DNA from 3 places in the Streptomyces sp. CRN 30 genome. Region 1 is predicted to be linked to each of the others. Evidence: riboswitches for the same ligand, from Rfam matches in the RefSeq annotation. Region 1 holds a riboswitch; each other region holds the start of a gene.
The links. A riboswitch is a leader RNA that binds a small molecule or an ion and turns the genes downstream of it on or off. The one in region 1 is predicted to bind cyclic di-AMP.
Positions count from the first base shown of each region.

Region 2: another riboswitch for cyclic di-AMP. It lies ahead of UW392_RS21295 (LysM peptidoglycan-binding domain-containing protein); the one in region 1 lies ahead of UW392_RS63715 (C40 family peptidase).
Region 3: another riboswitch for cyclic di-AMP. It lies ahead of UW392_RS02040 (M23 family metallopeptidase); the one in region 1 lies ahead of UW392_RS63715 (C40 family peptidase).

Region 1 is NZ_JAVRHI010000550.1:3,030-7,871, reverse strand. It holds gene UW392_RS63740 (8-amino-7-oxononanoate synthase) at 1-108, shown strand, start outside; gene UW392_RS63735 (DUF397 domain-containing protein) at 171-395, opposite strand; gene UW392_RS63730 (helix-turn-helix transcriptional regulator) at 405-1,265, opposite strand; gene UW392_RS63725 (ATP-binding protein) at 1,515-1,976, shown strand; gene UW392_RS63720 (DUF6328 family protein) at 1,998-2,558, opposite strand; gene UW392_RS63715 (C40 family peptidase) at 2,687-3,160, opposite strand; cyclic di-AMP (ydaO/yuaA leader) riboswitch at 3,164-3,371, opposite strand; gene UW392_RS63710 (hypothetical protein) at 3,733-4,041, opposite strand; gene UW392_RS63705 (ATP-dependent Clp protease proteolytic subunit) at 4,049-4,690, opposite strand.
Region 2 is NZ_JAVRHI010000202.1:28,175-33,016, reverse strand. It holds gene UW392_RS21305 (FAD-dependent oxidoreductase) at 1-774, shown strand, start outside; gene UW392_RS21300 (HAD family hydrolase) at 903-1,712, shown strand; gene UW392_RS21295 (LysM peptidoglycan-binding domain-containing protein) at 1,753-2,457, opposite strand; cyclic di-AMP (ydaO/yuaA leader) riboswitch at 2,463-2,659, opposite strand; gene UW392_RS21290 (polyprenyl synthetase family protein) at 3,328-4,338, shown strand; gene UW392_RS21285 (sigma-E factor regulatory protein RseB domain-containing protein) at 4,677-4,842, shown strand, end outside.
Region 3 is NZ_JAVRHI010000017.1:16,222-21,063, forward strand. It holds gene UW392_RS02030 (PrsW family intramembrane metalloprotease) at 1-1,130, shown strand, start outside; partial or broken gene UW392_RS02035 (aldo/keto reductase) at 1,249-1,392, opposite strand; gene UW392_RS02040 (M23 family metallopeptidase) at 1,492-2,541, opposite strand; cyclic di-AMP (ydaO/yuaA leader) riboswitch at 2,553-2,709, opposite strand; gene UW392_RS02045 (GTP cyclohydrolase II) at 2,952-3,638, opposite strand; gene UW392_RS02050 (MarR family winged helix-turn-helix transcriptional regulator) at 3,782-4,300, opposite strand; gene UW392_RS02055 (dihydrofolate reductase family protein) at 4,389-4,842, shown strand, end outside.

The DNA.
Region 1 (4,842 bases):
CCGTCCGTGCCCGACGGGGTGTCACGGCTGCGGCTGACCGCCCGGGCGGATCTCACCGACGGGCAGCTGGACCGGGCCGTCGCGGTGATCTGCGGGACGCGGCCGTGAGTCGGCGTGACACGGCCGTGCGTCGAGATTCCCGGCGGTGACGGGTGACAGGAAGTCACTTGTCACCGGAGCGCGGAGATGAATTCCTCCCAGCTTTCGGGGGTGAACAGCAGAGCGGGTCCCGTCGTGTTCTTCGAGTCGCGGACGGCCACCAGACCGGCGCGGGAGCCGGTATGCGGGCGCGCCGTCTCGACGCAGTTGTTCATTCCCGTGCTGCGACTGCTGCGCAGCCATTGCACATCGTGCAGCGCGGTGCTCGAAGGGACATGACGAGGCAGAGCTGACATGGTGCCTCCTTATGCGCCGGCGGCTATCCCGGCGATGTAATCCAACGATTCCTCGGGCGAAAGGGCGTGGAAGCGAAGGGCGTTGAAGGCCTCCACATAGGCCTGGAGGTCTTCTTTCCGTTCGAGGTAGAGGCTACTCGTCAAGTGGTCGAGCACGACAACGTCCAGATCGGCCGTGTTGCAGAACGAGAAGATGACGAAAGGACCGGTGAGGCCGATGTGTTCCCCCGCGGTGAACGGCAATACCTGCAGCCTTACCTGAGGCAGCGCCGCCGCCTCCCGGAGCCGCTGCAACTGCCGTGCCATGACCTCGGGCCCGCCGACCCGCCGGCGCAGCACCGCCTCGTCCAGGACGGCGTCCAGCCGCAGCGGCGGGTCCGCGCGCAGCACGTCCTGGCGTGCGATGCGCACCTCCACCAGCGCGTCCAGCTTGTCGTCCGCCAGCCCCTCCAGCGTGGCCCGGGTCACCGCACGGGCGTACTCGGGCGTCTGCAGCAGGCCCGGCACCACCGAGGTCTCCAGCGTGCACATCCCGCCGGCCTGCGACTCGAGGCTGATGAAATCGCGGTACGTCGGCGGCAGCACCCCACGGTAGGCGTGCCACCAGTTCTGCCGACCGCCGCCGTCCTCGCCGCCCGCCAACGCCAGCAGCAGCTCGCGCAGTTCGGTGTCCGCCACCCCGTACGCGTCGAGCAGCCGGCGGACGTCGGCCGGTTTCACCCCGCTGGAACCCGTCTCGATCCGGCTCACCTTCGACTGGTGCCAGCCGACGAGCCGGGCCGCCTCGATGCTGGTGAGGCCGGAGCGGCAGCGCAGCAGGCGCAGTTCGGTACCGAGCTTGCGACGGCGCACCGCAGGACCGTATTGCATGGGTCTCTCCTTCCGCCCGGCCGCGGTGTCGGGGCGACGGTAGAGGATGGACCAATGGGGCCGCCCAAATACGGTCGGTCGTCGGAGAGTTCACCGCTTCGAGCGACAGATATATGCACATCTTGGCGGATCGGTGCCGCGAGCACCCTCAGTGATGGCAATCTGGCGCGAAGCACCAGTCCGGGACCGTACCCGAATCCTTCCTTCCGTGGCGGACCGGCGGTCTCGTGGGAAAGGGACGACGTGGTTATGGCAGACCACCAGGAAGCATCCGTCACTCTGCCGAGCGACCCGGCCTCGGTCTCCGCGGCCCGCACCTATGTCGCCGGTGTCCTGTCCGAATGGGGCCTGCCGAGCGACGCCGAGATCGGCGAGACCGTACGGCTGATCGTCTCCGAACTCGCCACCAACGCCGTCCAGCACACCTTCGGACAGTCGCCCACGTTCACCGTGGACATCGCGCTCGACCGCGACGAGCACCTGCACATCGGTGTCACCGACAGTCACCCGCGGTTCCCGAAACGGCTGCCCGCGGCCGTGCAGCAGGACAACGGCCGCGGCATGGTCATCATCCGCTGGCTGACCGCCGAGTGCGGAGGCAGACTGAGCATGAGACCCACCCGGGAGGGCGGCAAGACGGTGGCCATCGAACTGCCCTGGGTGACGTCGGCGCAGCCGCCGCTGACGGCGGCCGGGCAGCAGGACCCCTGAGCGGGCCCGGGCGGCGGGGGGTCAGTGGATCGGCTCGCGCGGTCCCCGGGACGACGACACCGTCTCCGGTGCCCCGGCGGACGTCTCGTCGGCGTCGTCGCGGGATCCCGACCGGAGGACCAGGCGGGGCAGTACGCCCCACAGGCCCGTGCAGGCGAGGAAGGTGCCCGCTCCGGCGGCGATGCCGGCCCCGCGGTCCAGCGCCACGTCCACGACGAGGGTGACCGATCCCGTGAACGCCAGCATCAGCACCACCATGCCGACGGTGGCCAGCCGGTCGGAGACCCGGACGATCAGCGGCTTGGCGTTCTGCTGGAAGAGGGAGCGGTGCAGGGCGGCCGGCGCGACGAAGATGATGGCCGAGAGCAGGGCCAGCAGCAGCGTGGTCACGTAGGTGGCGAGCTGGAAGGTGTCCAGCGACTCGAAGCGCTGGGTGAACGCCATCGACAGCAGGAAGGCGAAGAGGACCTGCACCCCGGTCTGGGTGACGCGCAGTTCCTGGAGCAGCTCGATGAAGTTGCGGTCGGCTCTCTCGAGCGGCGTCTCGTTGCGTCCCGTGTGCGAGCTCTGGTGGTCGGCCATGGGGGAACGTGTAACCCGTCCGGGCGTGGTCACGCCCGCACGGGACGCGTCCCACCAGGCACGTCGTGGGTGTGCCGGGCCGGGACCGAGGAGGGGCGACGGCACGGGAAGCCGTCGCCCCGGGCAGGTCACGCCACCCGGCCGTACCAGACGCTCTTCGTCCAGATCTTCGACTTGCGCACCACGTCCCCGCTCTTCGGGGAGTGCCAGAGCTTGCCGCTCCCGGCGTAGATGCCGACGTGGTACACGTTCTTGCCCGAGTGGAAGAAGACCAGGTCACCCTGCTTGCGCTTGGATGCGGAGATCTTCTTGGTCTTGTTGTACTGCTGCGCGGCGGTGCGGGGCAGCTTCTTGCCCGCCTTCTTGTACGCGTACAGCGTCAGCCCGGAGCAGTCGAACCGGTTCGGGCCCGTGGCGCCCCACGCGTACGGGGCGCCCTGCTTCGACGCCGCGATCTTCAGCGCCTTCGACGCCGGCGAGGTCGCCTCGGCCTGGGTGGCGACACCCGGGACCACGAGGCTGCCGCCCACGGCGGCGATGGTGAGGAACGATGCGGTGCCGGCCCGGCCGAGCAGCGACGGGACACGATTGAGCGCAGTCATGCGCAACCCTTCGTCAGCCGCCTGTGAAGGATGACCTGTCGGATTCGGGCTGGCGAAGTAGCCCGGCCACGTCATGACGTGGCTTCACCCCAAGGACCACTCGGAACGGTGTTCGTCCCGGCGGCCCGTCGTGCTCGGGTCCTCCACTCCTGCCGATCCACTTCTGTCGACCCGTCATCCGTGCGGTGGCAGGACTCGGCGTCCGCCCGGACCGCCCCGCCGCTGCGGCGGGGGCTTGTCGTCGGTAGGGATCTTGACGCACGAATGTCGCAATCACCGAGCGGAATCGGAGATTTGTGGGGTTACTCACCACTCACCTGTTCGGGTGGACAGCCCCTTCCGGCGACGCGGGCCGAGGGAGCCGAGGTCCTCGCACCAGGGGCGGCGCGGCGGCTGAGTCCCTGGTGCGGACGGAGTGCGCAACTTCTGCGCGTCTTGGGGAGGACGGGCCCTTAGGCCGTTCGTGGGTATGCGGTCCGGTCCGCGCGCGCTCCGTGCCGGATGCGCCGACGGGAGCGGCGTGCGCCCCGTGCCGGGCCCTCGTGCCGTACTCCCGTGGTGGGGAACCCGCGTCAGCCGCCCGGTTCCGGTGGCACGGTGACACGGGTGGTGCGCCGTTCGCCGTCGAGCACCCGCAGGGCGCGTGCGAGGGTCGGGGCGTGCAACTCGCTCTCCCCTCGCTTGTGCATCAGTTCGAGAGCGGTGCGCAGGGCCGTCGCCCTGCCCACCAGGGCCTGTGCGGCGCGCAGTCCGCGGTAGGTGTCGCCCGGGCGCGCCGGGTTGATCCGGCCCAGCAGGTCGACCACGTCGAGGTACCGGTCGATCAGCTCCGCCTCGGCACGGGTCAGCGCGGGCAGCGGTGGCAGTTCGGGGGGCAGCACCGGCGGCTCACCTCCCACCGGGCAGGGCGCGGGAGGCCTTGCGGCTCTCGACGACCCGGTCCACCAGGCCGTACGCCACGGCTCCGGCGGCGTCCAGGACCGTGTCCCGCTCGATGTCGGCCCGCACCTGCTCCGGGCTCCGGCCGGTGTGCCGTACGAGCATCCCCTCCAGCGTCGCGCGGTTGCGCAGCAACTCGTCGGCCCGGAGGGCGAGGTCGCTCGCCTGTCCCTCGACCGGCTCGGGCAGCGACGGCTGGTGCACCAGCACGCGGGCGCCGGGCAGGGCGTACCGCTTGCCCGGCGTCCCGCCGGCCAGCAGCACCGCGGCGGCCGAGGCGGCCTGGCCGAGGCAGATGGTCTCCACGTCGCAGGAGACGTACTGGATCGTGTCGTAGACGGCCGTCATCGCGCTGAACGAGCCGCCGGGTGAGTTGATGTAGAGCGAGATGTCCCGGTCCGGCGCCGCGTGCTCGAGATACATGAACTGCGCCGTCACGTCGCTCGCCGAGCGGTCGTCGATCGGGGTCCCCAGGAACACGATCCGTTCCGCCAGCAGCTTCGCGTACGGATCGAGCGTCCGCACCCCTGCGCCGGTGCGTTCGGTGAACTCCGGCAGGACGTAGCGGGCGGACGGTTCGTTCTTGCCCATGGAGCGCGCCTCCTCCGACGGTCCTCTGGCCCTCTGCCAATGGCCCTCTGTTCGTTCCGTAAAGAATGTACAGAACGTACGCCCGAAGGGGAGGGGGCACGCTGAGAGCGAAACAGGTGGCGGAACCGGATCGACCGGCCCCCGCAGACTGT
Region 2 (4,842 bases), on a different contig from region 1:
GGCCTCGCCCACCTCCCGCCCGAGCTCGCGGGCGCCGCCCCCGACGGGCCCACTCCCACCGGACCCCTCTCGCACAGTTCGCACCACCACGACCTCGACCGGTTCGCGGGCAAGGACCTGCTCGTGGTCGGCGCCGGGCAGTCCGCGCTGGAGACGGCGGTGCTGGCGGCGGAGGCCGGAGCGCGGGTACGGGTGGTCGCGCGCGGGCGCGGCAAGGTGGCCTTCGGTGATCCGCCGTGGCGGCAGCCGAGGCTCCGGCCCGAGTCGCCGTTCGGCCGGGCCTGGTCCCTCTGGGCGCTCAGCTACTACCCGCACCCCTACCGCCGGCTGCCCGCCGGCGCCCGCCACCTCCTCGTGCGCCGGGTGCTCGGGCCGCTCGGCGCCTGGTGGCTGCGGGACCGGTTCGAGGGCACGGTGCAGGTACGGGAGGTGCAGCGGATCGTGCGCGCGGGCGGCATCGACGGGCGCCCGACGCTGGTGGTGCGCACCCACGAGGGGCGCATGGAGGAACTGTCGGCCGACCACGTGATCGCGGCCACGGGCTACCGGGTGGACCTGGCGGCGATGGACTTCATCGGCCACGAGTTGCGTACGGAGCTGGCGGTGAGCCGGGGAGCACCGCGGCTCGGGGCCGGATATCGCTCGTCGGTGCCCGGGCTGTACTTCACGGGGCTGCCCGCGGCGGCCTCGTACGGGCCGGTGATGCGGTTCGTGTGCGGCACGGAGTTCGCCTCGCGGCGGCTGGTCAGGCACCTGGCGGCCGCCCACCGGTGAGCGGTGGGACGCGGTGCGTGCCACCGTGAACCGCGCTGTCCGGGGGCGGGAGTTCACGGTGCCGCAAGGGGGTACGTCGTCCGGTTAGCGCCGGACGGATGAGCCCTGCCGGTCCGTATTCTCTGATCATGACGCCGCGCACCGTGTACGCCCTCATCGCCACTGACCTGGACGGAACGCTGCTCCGCGGCGACCACACGCTCTCCGCCAGGTCCCGCTCCGCTCTCGCGAGAGCTGCGGCCGCCGGTGCGCGGCACCTGGTCGCGACGGGACGGCCCGCCCCACTCGTACGCCCCCTGCTGCGGGAGCTCGGCAGCAGGGGGCTTGCGGTGTGCGGGCAGGGCGCGCAGCTGTACGACGCCGGCGCGGATCGGCTGATCTGGTCCGTGACCCTGGACAGGGAACTCGCGGAGACCGCGCTGGAGAAGATCGAGGCCGAGGTCGGGGAGGTGTACGCGGCCGTCGACCAGGACGGGGCGGAGGGGAGCACCCTCATCGAGCCGGGTTACCTGATGCCGCAGCCGATGCTTCCCGCCGTACCGGTGCGGCGGCGCGAGGAACTGTGGGGCGCGCCCATCAGCAAGGTGCTGCTGCGTCACCCCACGCTGAGCGACGACGAGTTGACGGCGGCGGCCCGCCGAGTGGTCGGCTCGCTGGCGACGGTCACCATGTCGGGGCCCGGGACCGTCGAACTTCAGCCATGTGGCGTCACGAAGGCGACGGGCCTGGACAGGGCCGCCCGGCGGCTCGGGGTGAGCCCGGCGGACACCGTCGCCTTCGGTGACATGCCGAACGACATCCCCATGTTCGGCTGGGCCGCACGCGGGGTGGCCATGGGCAACGCCCACCCGGAACTCAAGGCCGTCGCCGACGAGGTGACCCTGTCGAACGAGGAGGACGGGGTCGCCGTGGTGCTGGAGCGGCTGTTTCCGGGGTGAGCGTTGCCGTGGCCGGGTGTGGCCACGCCGGGGAGCCGGGTCAGTACGGACCGAAGACGTTGTCGATCGAGCCGTACCGCGCGGCGGCGTAGTTGCACGCCGCCACGATGTTCGAGACCGGGTCGTACGGGTCGTACACCGTGCCGGAGACGTGGTACGCGGCGAACGTCGGGTCGATGACCTGGAGCAGGCCCTTGGACGGGGTGCCCGCCGCGGCGTTCGAGTCCCAGTTGTTGATGGCCTGCGGGTTGCCGGACGACTCGCGCATGACGTTGCGGTGGATGCCGTCGTACGTTCCCGGTATGCCGTTCTGCCCCATGACGTCCAGGGCCTCACGGATCCAGCCGTCGAGGTTGTCGGCGTAGGTCGTGACGGAGGCGGGGGTGACCGCGGTCGCCGTGTCCGTGCCGGACTCCCCGGCCGCACCGACCGTGAGTTCCAGACCCGGGCGGATGAGTTGCGGGTCGTCACCGACGACCGCGCGGTTGTCCTCGTACAGCTGTCGCCAGCCGCCGTCGACGGCGTGCTCGTCCGCGATCCCGGTGAGCGTGTCGCCCGCGAGCACGGTGTACGTCGGGGCGGCGGCCTGGGGTGCGGTCCGGACCTGGGCCGGCTGTGCGGCACTGGCGCTCGTCGCGCCCATGAGCGGAAGGGCGAGGGCGGCCGCACCGGTTCCGGCGACGGCGAGGACACCTCGGGCGAGCGGGCTGGTTCTGGGGCGGCGGTGCTTGCCTCGTGCGGGCATGGCGCGTTTCCTCTCCGGCGCCTGCGAGGTGAGCTGTCGGGTTCGGGCGGAAAGGTGCCCGGCCGTGCACGGCCCGCACGACGCATGACGAGCGGCGAGTGGTGTGCGCGGCTTCACCCCGAGCCGGTCCGGACCTACTGACCGGCGGCTTGCCTGGGTCCCCCGCTCCTGCCCTGCGTGAGTGAGTCGGTCAAAGGGGTCGCGGGCGGCGGCAGGATTCGGCGTTCCGCCCGGATGGACGTGAACGTATGCGAGAGCACACAGGTGAAACAAGGGTGGATGGGTGACGTGAGTCTCTCTGGTGACGTGCTGGCGGGGCTAAAGGAGATCGAAATGCCCGGTCGGTCGACTCCAACTTTCCTTCTGCAAAGGCAAAGTGCTCGCGCTTCGAAGGTGTGGTCACAAAGGCCCCCGTGTGACTCGACTCACGGGCTGGAAGGATCATGGGGGAAGGGTGTCCGTGCGGAGCGGCGACTGGGGGTGGCGTAAAGGTGGCAGGGAGTCACGGGGCGGTGACGGGAGGCTGCGCCCGTGACACATGGTCCGCACCGGGTATGCGGAGCGGGCGCGGAGCGGATGCGCCGGGTGTCGGGGATGATCACTCGGGGGCCGTGAGGAGAGCCGCCGGTGGAGCCGTGTGGGTCGAGGCATGTCCGTACGTATCAGCTGATCAAGAACATGACCGGTGTGTGCCGATGCCGCCCGGGGTGGACCGGTGGGCGCTCGTGGTGATCGAAAGGTGACCGGATACGCTGACTCGGGTGATGGCAGCGACAGATCGACAAACTATGTCATCGACCTTGAGACCGTGACCGTCCGTGTGACCGACCGTATGACCGTCAGCAGACGTCAGCAGACAGGAGACCTCTCGTGACCGTCGTCGAGCCGTTCGGGCTGAGCGTGCGGGACCAGGCTCTGGAAGCCGATGTCCAGGCCGGATTGACGGCCGTCGAGGAAGGTTTGTTCGAGGCCACGAAGAGCGAGGTCCCCTTCATCCAGGAGGCCGCGCAGCACCTGCTGAAGGCGGGCGGGAAGCGGTTCCGGCCGCTGCTGGTGATGCTCGCGGCGCAGTTCGGGGACCCGCACGCGCCGGGCATCGTGCCCTCCGCCGTGGTCGTCGAGCTGACGCACCTGGCCACGCTGTACCACGACGACGTGATGGACGAGGCGGACGTGCGCCGCGCGGTGCCGAGCGCGAACGCCCGCTGGGGCAACTCCGTCGCCGTGCTGACCGGGGACTTCCTGTTCGCCCGGGCCTCGCACGTGGTGGCCGACCTGGGGCACGAGGCGGTCCGGATCCAGGCCGAGGCGTTCGAACGGCTGGTCACCGGGCAGATCCTGGAGACCGTCGGGCCGCGCGACGGGCGGGACCCCATCGAGCACTACCTGGAGGTCCTCGGCGGGAAGACCGGCTCGCTGGTGGCCGTCTCCGGACGGTTCGGGGCGATGATGTCCGGCGCCGACGAGACGGTCGTGGACGTGCTGACGCAGTACGGGGAGCGGCTGGGCATCGCGTTCCAGCTGGCGGACGACGTGCTGGACGTCGCCTCCGACACCCGCGAGTCGGGGAAGACGCCGGGGACCGATCTGCGTGAGGGTGTCCCCACGATGCCGGTGCTGCGGCTGCGGGAGCGGGCCGCGCGGCTGGGGCTGGCCGAGGACGCCGAGCTGTGCGAGCTGCTGGACGGCGACCTGACCGACGACGCGCGCCTCGCCGACGCGCTGTCCCGGCTGCGGGCCCACCCGGCGCTGGAGCAGGCCCGGCGGGACACCGTGCGGTACGCGGAGGAGGCCCGGTCGACACTGGCGCCGCTGCCGGAGTGCGACGCCAAGAGCGCGCTCGTGGAACTGTGCGACGCGGTGGTGCACCGGGCCGGCTGACGGCCGAGGGTGCGTGGCGTACGCCCCGCACCGCAGGACGGTGGACGCGGCGCCCTCCCGGCGACCCCTACGGGGCGGGGAAGGCGCCGCCTCCGTATGTCATCCCTCAGCAGTACGTGGAATTGATCCCGCGGTCTGACGCTTCCGGATGGCCGATTTGGTCGGATGGAAAGCACCAATCCTCACTGGTTCGGGTGAGAATGGCGGCTCGAGGTGGACGACGACGCGTGCGAGAACGACGCCGTGCGAGTACGACGCCACGGGCACCGCGACGCGGCACGGGCAATGCGGCGCGGTGCGACGACCTGGCCGCCGCCTACTACGGAGGTAAGGCACATATGGCACCGTTCAAATCCGACGACAGCGCCACGACCGGCGAGGCCGGGGACGTGCGCGGCGGACGGCGCAGGGCCGCGCGGTACGTCGTCCCGGTCACCGTGGTGGGCGTGGCGGCCGCGACCATCGGCCTCGTGCCGGCGTTCGCCGGCTCCGGCGATCCCGACC
Region 3 (4,842 bases), on a different contig from region 1:
GGCGGAACCTGCTCTTCGCCTTCGCCTGGGGCGCGTGCGCGGCCGCGCTGATAGCCATCGTCACGAACAGTTTCGCGGTCCACTGGATAGCGACGACCACCGCGGACCCGTCCGGCGCGGACGTCCTCGGCGCCACCGTCATAGCGCCCGTCGTGGAGGAGCTGGCGAAGGCGGCCGCGATACTGCTGGTCTTCCTCTTCCGCCGCCGGAACTTCACCGGGATCGTGGACGGGGCGGTCACGGCCGGGGTCACCGCGACCGGCTTCGCCTTCACCGAGAACATCCTCTACCTCGGCACGGCCTTCGGGACCGACCGGCTCAGCGGCGTGGACGGCATCGCCTCCGTCACGGCCGCGACCTTCTTCGTCCGCGTGATCATGTCGCCCTTCGCGCATCCGCTGTTCACGGTGCTCACGGGCATCGGCTTCGGCATGGCGGCGCTCGCCGCGGACCGGCAGCGCGTCCGCCGCGTCCTCCTCCCGCTCACCGGACTGCTGCTGGCGATGGGCCTGCACGCCCTGTGGAACGGCTCGACGACCTTCGGCCAGTTCGGCTTCATCGCGGTGTACACGGCCTTCATGATGCCCGCGTTCGGACTGCTGACCTGGCTGGTCATCTGGGCGCGGCAGCGGGAGCTGCGGACCGTGCGCGAGGAACTGCCCGCCTACGTGGCCGCCGGCTGGCTCACGCCGGCCGAGCCGTACGCCCTCGGCAGCCTGCGGGCACGGCGGCTGGCCCGCGACCACGCCGGGCACCACGGGGGCCCGGCGGCGGCCCGCGCGGTCACCGAGTACGAGACGTACGCGACCTCGCTCGCCCTCCTGCGGCGCCGTGGGCGCCGGGGCCGGGCGGGCGCCGACTTCGTCGTACGGGAACGGGAACTGCTCTTCGAGCTGTGGCGGCGCCGGGAGATCGCGCGGCCGGCGTTCGGCTACGCGGCGCGGGCCGTGGCACCGGGCCCCGCGGCGGCCTGGCCGGCGTACGCGCACACCCATGGCCACGGGTACGGGTACGGCTACGGCTACGCACCGGTGCACCAGCCCGGCCCGGTCGCGCCCCACTCCGGGCCCGAGCCGTATCCCGCGTACAGCACGCACTCCGCGCACGACCACAACCCCTACCGGTCGTAGACGTCACGCGGACAGCCGCCGCTCGCGGGACACGGCCCCTGCCGCACCGGCGCCGTCAGCGTGCCTCGGACGCCTCCGTGAGCCGGGCGAGCTCCTCGTCGGTGAGCGTCAGATCGCCCACGGCGTTGCCGCCGGCGGCCGTGTAGGCGTCGAGCACGGCGAAGGACCGTGCCTCGTCGGCGGTCCAGCCGAAGACGTTGCCGCCGAGGGCGAGCGGGAACACCTCGAGGTCGGACGAGCCGAGCTTGCGAAGAGAAGTCATGCTTCACTTCAACGTCCGAGCCGGACGTACGCATTGCGTACGTCCGGCCGAAGAATCGTGAACAGTGAGCAGCCCGCAGGAGCTACGCCAGGGGTGACGTCAGGGGTTGAGGCCCTTGCTCTGCAGCCACGCCATCGGGTCGATGCCCGAGCCGCTGCCGCCGGGGTGGACCTCCATGTGCAGGTGGGCGCCGGTGACGTTGCCCGTGGCGCCCACGCGGCCGATGACGTCGCCGGTCGCGACCTTCTGGCCGACGCTGACGCTGATCGAGGACTGGTGGGCGTACCAGATCTCGGTGCCGTCGTCGAGGGTGAGCACGGTCTTGTAGCCGTACGAGCCGTCGTAGCCCGCCTGCGTGATCGTGCCGCTGTGGACCGCCTTGAGCAGGGTGCCCGTGGGCGCGGCGAAGTCGATGCCGGTGTGGTAGCCGGAGGACCAGTAGGCGCCGGCCTGACCGAAGGTCGAGGTGATGGTGTACGAGGAGGTCGGGAGCACGAACTGCCGGGCGAGCTTCGCGAGGCGCTCGGCCTCGGCCTTCTTCGCGGCCTCCTCCTCCGCCTTCTTCTTCTCGGCGGCGGCCTTCTCCTCGGCGGCCTTCCGCTCCTCGGCGGCGCGCTCGGCGGCCTCCAGCGCGGCCTTCTCCTCGGCGGCGGCCGCGGCGGCGGCGTCGACCTGGTCCTGCTGCGACTCGGCCTGCTGCATGATGCGGGCGCGCAGCACCTCGCCGGCGTCCGAGGTGCCCTGCTCGCCGTCGGCGACGGTGAGGCCGGCGGTGCTGAGCGCGGTGGCGGAGCCCTGGGGCTCCTCGTCGGTGTCGGCGGCGAACACCGATCCGACGTTCGGCAGGTCGGGCATCGATATGGACACCGGGGGCTTGCCGGTCTGCGCGGTGGCCATGCCGCCCGCGCCGACCGCGGCTATGACGCCGACGCCGAGAACGGTGGAGCTGCGGGCGAGTCCACCGCCGCGCTGCTTGGCCACGCGGTGCCGGCCGCGCACGGGACGGACGGAGTCCGCCGTGGGGTTCCACTCCTGCCAGGGACCCTCGTTCTCACCGTTGTAGGTGCCGTAGCCGAAAGTGTCGCCGTTCTTCTGGCTCGGCATGAAGGGGTCGACCGGAGTTTCGGTCGCAGGCCGGTTGGACGCCACGTAGGCGTACTCCTTTCCTTCCTTCTCGCCTACCGGGTTAGCTGACGGGTTCGGAACAGGAAGGTCTCCTACGCGCGTATACCGGCCGTGTCTCCACGGCGATATCCGCACGATTCACCCCAATTGGTGGTTCCCCGGTTCCCTTGCGGGATTCGGCGCGTGCGCACGGAGCCGTCTCTTGTGACGGCTGGGACTACCGCGCTGCGTTATCGAACGTTAATAGACGCGCAGGCCGTATTCCAAGCAGTTCCATGTGATCGTTGCGACTTTCGCGCCGGACCAAAGGGTCATGGCATGCGGAAATCGGGCGAGTTGCCTCCGGCCGGGAAACATCCAAGTTTCTGATGGTGCGTCAGTTGTTATGCGGCGGGAGTCGCCCGGACACGCTTGGTGACGGCCTCGCGGCCCGGTCAGCCCGCCGTGCGTTCCGTCAGGCCGGTCAGCGCCGGCGACGACGTCGGCATCGCCGGCATCGTCAACTCCGCCAGCGGCAGGGTGTGCTGGGTCTGGAGGACCTTCGCCCGCAGGTACCGGACGTTGTGGTCGGTCGTGAAGACGCCCGTGGCGACGCGGTCACGGACCTCGACCCCCAGGTCGCGCAGCTGCCGCGCCTTGTCGGGGTTGTTGGAGAGCAGGTCGAGCCCGTCGAGGCCGAGCGCCCGCAGCATCTGGGCGGCGGCGGTGTAGTCCCGGCCGTCCTCGGGCAGGCCGAGGGCCGCGTTGGCGGCGTAGGTGTCGAGGCCCTCGTCCTGGAGCGCATACGCGTCGAGCTTGTTGTAGAGACCGATGCCCCGGCCCTCCTGACGGAGGTAGAGGAGCACTCCGCCGCGGTCGGCGATCCGCTCCACCGCCTCCCGCAGCTGCGGGCCGCAGTCGCAGCGCGCCGAGCCGAAGACGTCCCCGGTCAGGCACTCGGAGTGCAGCCGGACCAGCGGCGTCGCGCCGGGCGCGAGCTCGCCGAGGACGACGGCCACGTGCTCCTGGCCGTCGGCCAGTCCGTGGAAGGTGACCAGTTCGGCGTCGACGGAGTAGCCGTCGTGGAAGCGCAGCGGCACCCGGACGCGGGCGCGCGGGGTGGCGACGGGGAGGTCGGTCATGCGGGTCTCCGTTGCAGCGGGTCCTTGCTTCACTTTTGAAGCACGGCGGCGCACAGGACTCTAGCTCTGCTTTAAAGTTCAAGCAACCAGTTCGGGTGACCGACCGGCGACCGTCCGGAGTGAGCCACGGCAGGCGCACCCCGTCACGCGGAAGGGCAGGACCTCCTGCGCCACGGCAGTTCGTCGGGCGGCCGCACGGCCCGCGGTCCGTCGCCCTGGACGGCCTCCGCCACACTCAGGCAGATCCGCTCCAGCTGTTCCACCTGCTCCGCCGTGAGGTGGTCGAAGACCGCCCGGCGCACGGTGTCGACGTGCCCCGGCGCCGCTCGCTCCAGCAGCGCCTGCCCCTCGTCCGTGAGCACCGCGACACTGCCCCGCCGGTCCGAGGGGCACTCCTCGCGCCGTACCGCCCCGTCCCTCTCCAGGCGCGTCACCGCGTACGTGAGCCTGCTGCGCGTGATCTTCAGCGCCTCGGCGAGATCGGTCATCCGCAGCCGCCGCTCCGGTGCCTCGGAGAGGAAGGCCAGGACGGTGTAGTACAGGTGCGGCAGGCCGGCCTCCCGCTGGAGCTGCCGGTCGAGCGCGTCCTCCAGGAGCAGCGAGGCGGCGACGTACGCGCGCCAGGCACGCTGTTCCTCGGCGGTGAGCCAGCGGGTCGTCATGCGGACAGTGTAGTAATTGCTTAAAAGTTGAACCAGCGTTCCGGCAGCGTCGCATCCGCACGAGCGGGATGACCACAGGAGTACGCCCATGCCCCACCCCCACGTCCTGCTGTCCGCGGCCGTCTCCCTCGACGGCTTCCTCGACGACACCGGACCCGAACGGCTGCTGCTCTCGAACGCGGCCGACTTCGACCGGGTCGACGAGGTGCGGGCGGCGAGCGACGCCATCCTCGTCGGCGCGGGCACCCTGCGCGCCGACAACCCCCGCCTCCTGGTCAACTCGCCCGACCGGCGCGCGGCCCGGGTCGCCGCCGGCCTCCCGGAGTACCCGCTGAAGGTCACCGTCACCGCGGCCGGGAACCTCGACCCGGCGGCGCGGTTCTGGCACACCGGCGGCGAGAAGGCGGTCTACACGACCGACCGGGGCGCCGAGCGGCTGCGCGGCCTCGGACTGCCGGCCGACGTGGTCCCCGTCGGCCCCGACCTGGAGTGGCGCGCCGTCCTCGACCACCTCGGCACCGCACGCGGCGTCCGGCGCCTCA